Regions from separate parts of the Streptomyces sp. NPDC111656 genome, predicted to be linked through region 1. Evidence: riboswitches for the same ligand, from Rfam matches in the RefSeq annotation. Region 1 holds a riboswitch; the other holds the start of a gene.
The links. A riboswitch is a leader RNA that binds a small molecule or an ion and turns the genes downstream of it on or off. The one in region 1 is predicted to bind cyclic di-AMP.
Positions count from the first base shown of each region.

Region 2: it holds a riboswitch for cyclic di-AMP, as region 1 does, so the genes downstream of both, ACZ7M3_RS44150 (transglycosylase family protein) here and ACZ7M3_RS01495 (C40 family peptidase) in region 1, are expected to answer to the same signal.

Region 1 is NZ_JBVKCA010000001.1:298,961-301,345, forward strand. It holds gene ACZ7M3_RS01495 (C40 family peptidase) at 1-1,022, opposite strand, end outside; cyclic di-AMP (ydaO/yuaA leader) riboswitch at 1,079-1,249, opposite strand; gene ACZ7M3_RS01500 (diacylglycerol/lipid kinase family protein) at 1,365-2,385, opposite strand, start outside.
Region 2 is NZ_JBVKCA010000024.1:102,990-105,374, reverse strand. It holds gene ACZ7M3_RS44155 (LysM peptidoglycan-binding domain-containing protein) at 1-684, shown strand, start outside; cyclic di-AMP (ydaO/yuaA leader) riboswitch at 868-1,031, shown strand; gene ACZ7M3_RS44150 (transglycosylase family protein) at 1,036-1,746, shown strand; gene eno (phosphopyruvate hydratase) at 2,084-2,385, shown strand, end outside.

The sequences.
Region 1 (2,385 bases):
ATATCCGCGGCCAGGGGCATTCCCGCGCCGAGGGACATGTCGGCACCGAGGGGCATCCCCGTACCCATGGACATGTCCGTGGCCGGCGGTAGGCCTCCGCCGAGGGACATGTCCGCGCCGGGAAGCATGCCCGCGGCCAGGGGCATCCCCGCACCCATGGACATGTCCGTAGCCAGGGGCATTCCCGTGCCGAGGGACATGTCCGCACCGAGGGGCATTCCCGTACCCATGGACATGTCCGCACCGAGAGGCATCCCGGTGCCGAGGGACATGTCCGGGCCGAGTGCGGTCGACTGCTGTCGCTGCCACTCCTGCGCGGCCTGCTGGCGAGCCTGATCCTCCGGGGTGGGCCAGACACCCTCGGCCGGACGTGACTCGATCGCCGCGGGCCCGGGGTTCCACTGTGCGGCGTGCTTGGACACCAGCTCACGGGCCAGCGCCAGTTTCCGCTGGATCTTCTCCTTGGACGTCTTCAACGAGGACTGCCCCGGCCCGGCGGGCAGCGCGGGCAGCAGGGCCGTGGCGGCCTCCTGCGCGGGTTGCGGCGCGGCCGGCAGCGCGGCGACGGCCCTGGCCGTCAACTCGGCCACGGGCCCGGCGGTCGCCTCGGCGGAGGGGCCCGCGGTCAACTCGAGAACGGGGCGGGCGGTCAACTCCCGCCCACGGTCGCCGAGTCCGTCCTCCGGCCGCTTCGCCGGGCCCGTGGGCCGCGCCTCGGCCGGGCGATTCGGCATCCGGTCGGCCGGCAGCCTGGCCGGCGCGGACGGACCCAGCTGCCTGCGCGCCGCGTCGAACCAGGTCTTGGTGATGTCGTCGAGGGCGGGGTCGCGGCGCCTGCGCGCGGCTTCCGGCGCCGGGTTGACGCGGCTTCGGCTCCCCGTGGTCATCGCGCGGGTCCCGTTGACGAACCCCACGGCGTTCTCGGCCTGGTCGTAGAGGGAGCTGATCCGCTGCTGCACCTCCTCGTGGCTCGGACCGTCCGCGCCACTGAGGGCGGCCGTCGCGCGTGCGGAGTCGGGCATGCCAGGGAGGCTGTTGCCTCCAGGGCGCGGGGTTCGTTCCGGCGCCATGGGAGCCGTACTCCTTCCGTACTCCGCCTACCGGGCCGGCTGTCGGGTTCGGGCGGAAGATTCCGGAAGGCATGCCCTACGGCCCTTGCCCGGTGGGGCAGTTGGGCCGATTCACCCCAAGGCCGGTTGGGTCCTGGTTCCGGTTGCCACGGGGGCGCCGGATTCGGCGGAGGTCGCGCGACCCGGCGAGGTTCGCCGGAGGGAGTCGTGCGGCCTACGGCCAACTTAGCCAATTTGTGTGCCTGGTGTGAAGATTGGAGCGCGAACTGTCCGATATGTAATTGTGACCTTCGTCTACGTGTCCCGGCCGCGACCAGGATGTCGTACGACCGCCGTGCGCCCCATGGTCGCCGCGAGCGTGCGCAACCGGCGCCAGTCCAAAGGGGGTTGGGCCTCCGGCACGCCGGGCCGTTCCTTGGGGACGCGGACGCGCAGCGCTCCGGGTTCGACGCGGCAGTGGACCGGGGCGGGCAGGACCAGGGCCTCGCCGTCGATGCCGGCCTCGATCTCCGAGCGGTCGGCGTCGATGACCACCTCACGGGTGGTCAGGACCGCGAGTCCGTCCGGCGCGGGGTCCAGTACGAGCGCGGCGGCCTCGGCCGCGCTGTCCACCGTGATGCCGAGGACACCGAGCAGCCCGGAGTCGAGCCGTTCGCGGCGGCCGAGACCGGCCGGATCGTTGGTTCGGTAGGGGTTGTTGCTCACCAGTACGGCCTGCGGGGCGTCGAGCGTCGTGTCGCCGGCGCGGGCGGTCAGCCGCGGCCCGCGCTGGCGGGTGAGCAGGTCGGGCAGGAGGTCCAGGATGGTGCCGATCTTGTCGTCGCGGTACGCGGGACTCTGCACGACCGCCGCGTACGCGCCGAAGGAGGCGTTGTTGACGAACGGGTGGCCGCCGGCGAAGCCGAGGTCCACGCGGAGTTCGACGCCGTCGATGAGGGCGTCCAGGCAGGTGGCCGGGTCGTCGCGGTCGAGGCCGAGGTCCATGGCGAAGTGATTGCGGGTGCCGGCGCAGACCACCAGGAACGGCAGACCGTGTTCGGCGGCGACGGCCGCGACCAGCGCCTGGGTACCGTCACCGCCGGCGACGCCCAGCAGATCCGCGCCGTCCGCGACGGCGGCCCGGGCCAGCGCGGTGACGTCCTGGTGCTGGTCCGGGTCGAGGAGCACGACCTGCGCGCCGAGCCGCTCCGCCTTCTCCCGCAGTCCGAACTTCGCCACCTTGCCGCCGCCGGAGTGCGGGTTCATGAGGAGGAAGGGGCGCCGCGGCGGTGGTGCCCTGCGTTCCTTCGGGCGCGGGGCGCGCGTCCGGTCGCTC
Region 2 (2,385 bases), on a different contig from region 1:
ATCGCCGAGAAGCTCCTCGACGACCAGGGCCTCACCGCCTGGCCGACCTGCGGACCGCTCTCCGGGCTGAGCAAGCACTCGGGCGACATCCTGGTCGACACGGGCGTGGCGAACGACTCGTCCAGTACATCGGATTCATCTGGTTCATCCGATTCATCCAGTTCGTCCGCGACTTCGACTCCGTCCGGCTCTTCCGGCTCGAAGTCCGATTCGTCTTCGTCCGGTTCGTCCTCGAAGGCGTCCGAGAACACGACGAAGGCCGACACCGGCGGCGACGCCCAGGGGGCGGACGGCTCCGACACGGAAACGGCGAAGAGTGACGACTCGGGCAACTCCGGCCAGGGCGACGACTCTTCCGGTACGTCCGAGAACGCGACGACCGGTGCGGGGCGCCACCGTGGCGGCACCGCGGACGAGAACACCACCGACAGTGCCGTGGACGGCCGTAGCGACGACTCCTCCGGGCGGCACGCCTCGCGCGGCGCCGGCGCCTCCCGCGACGCCGTCGACGGCTCCTACGTCGTGCGCGTCGGAGACAATCTCTGGACCATCGCGGACGCCCTTGACCTCAAAGGCGGATGGGCCGAGCTGTACGACGCGAACAAGAAGACGGTCGGCGTCGACCCGAACCTCATCCTCCCCGGTCAGAGCCTTGCAGTTGGTGCCGAATCGGGCGAAAAGTAGGGGCAGTTCGCGTCACGGTTCGCTGTGTAATGTCCGGTTTGGCGCGAGTGAGAGATGGATCTCAAAGGCCCTGATCGTCTTTGGAATTCAGCCGATCGACTGCTTACGGTCGTCACCGCTCGCCACAGCGGGCCCCGACGGTCGTCAACGCCGAATCCTGCCAACGGCCGTACGGGAACAGTCGACGCGTCAGCGCCGTAGGCAGGAGCGGGGGACCCAAGGTATGCGCCGCGCCCGGTAGTTGACCGGGAGCGGCTTGGGGTGAAGCCGAGCGCTCAGCGCGCACGGCCGGGCACTCACCCGCCCGAACCCGACAGCTCACCTCGCAGGCGTCGGTGAGGGGATCTCTCCATGCTGTTTTCCGGCAAGGGCAAGCACCGCCGTCCGTCCAAGGCCACTCGTGTCGCCACGCTCGCCGGTGTCACCGGTGTCGCCATCGCCGCTCCGCTGATGGCGGCCGGCAACGCCTCCGCCGCCACCGCCTCCCAGTGGGACGCCGTCGCCCAGTGCGAGTCCGGCGGGAACTGGTCCATCAACACCGGCAACGGCTACTACGGCGGTCTGCAGTTCTCGGCCTCCACCTGGGCCGCGTACGGCGGCACCGCGTACGCCGCGACCGCCAACCAGGCCTCCAAGTCCCAGCAGATCACCGTCGGCGAGAAGGTCCTCGCTGCGCAGGGCAAGGGCGCCTGGCCGACCTGTGGCACGGGCCTGTCGAGCGCTGCGTACACCGGCGGCGCGAGCGCCCCGTCGACCTCGTCCTCCTCGAACGGCTCCTCGTCGAACAGCTCGCCGAGCACCAGCAACACCACCCGCTCGACGGACACCGCGGCCTCCCGTTCGGCGTCGCGCCCGGCCGCCGAGAAGACCGTCTCCACCCCGACCGGCAAGAAGGTCAAGAAGGGCGACGGCGAGTACAAGGTCGTCAAGGGTGACAGCCTCAGCTCGATCGCCGAGAAGAAGAAGGTCAAGGGCGGCTGGCAGCAGCTGTTCAAGCTGAACAAGGACATCGTCGACGATGCCGACTTCATCTACCCGGGTCAGCGGCTGCACCTCAGCTGATGATCGGCAGCTTCACCTCAGCTGAATGACAGCTCCCGCATAAAAGGGGTCTCCACACTGGAGACCCCGGTGAGGGCCACCCCCGTCCCCACGGGCCCCCCGCTCCGGTGCGTGTTCCCCCGTACGCGCCGGAGCGGGGTTTTTCGTGTCCAGCACTTCGCACCGAGCATTTCGTACCCGGATTTCCGTACCCGTTTTTGTTCCGTTCTGGAACAATGTGTACGTTCAGTTCTGCCCAAGGGGTGGGCGACCGGCTGGCCGATCCCCCCGGGGCGGTTAGGCTCATGTCGCGAAGCCATCACAGGCTCCGCGTACCCGCGTCACATCCCAGAAGGAGATGCTCGTGCCGTCCATCGACGTCGTCGTAGCCCGGGAAATCCTGGACTCCCGAGGCAACCCCACGGTCGAGGTCGAGGTCGGCCTCGACGACGGCAGCACGGGTCGTGCCGCCGTTCCGTCCGGCGCGTCCACCGGCGCCTTCGAGGCCATCGAGCTCCGTGACGGTGACCCCAACCGTTACGGCGGCAAGGGTGTCGAGAAGGCCGTCCTTGCCGTCATCGAGCAGATCGGCCCGGAGCTCGTCGGTTACGACGCCACCGAGCAGCGCCTGATCGACCAGGCGATGTTCGACCTGGACGC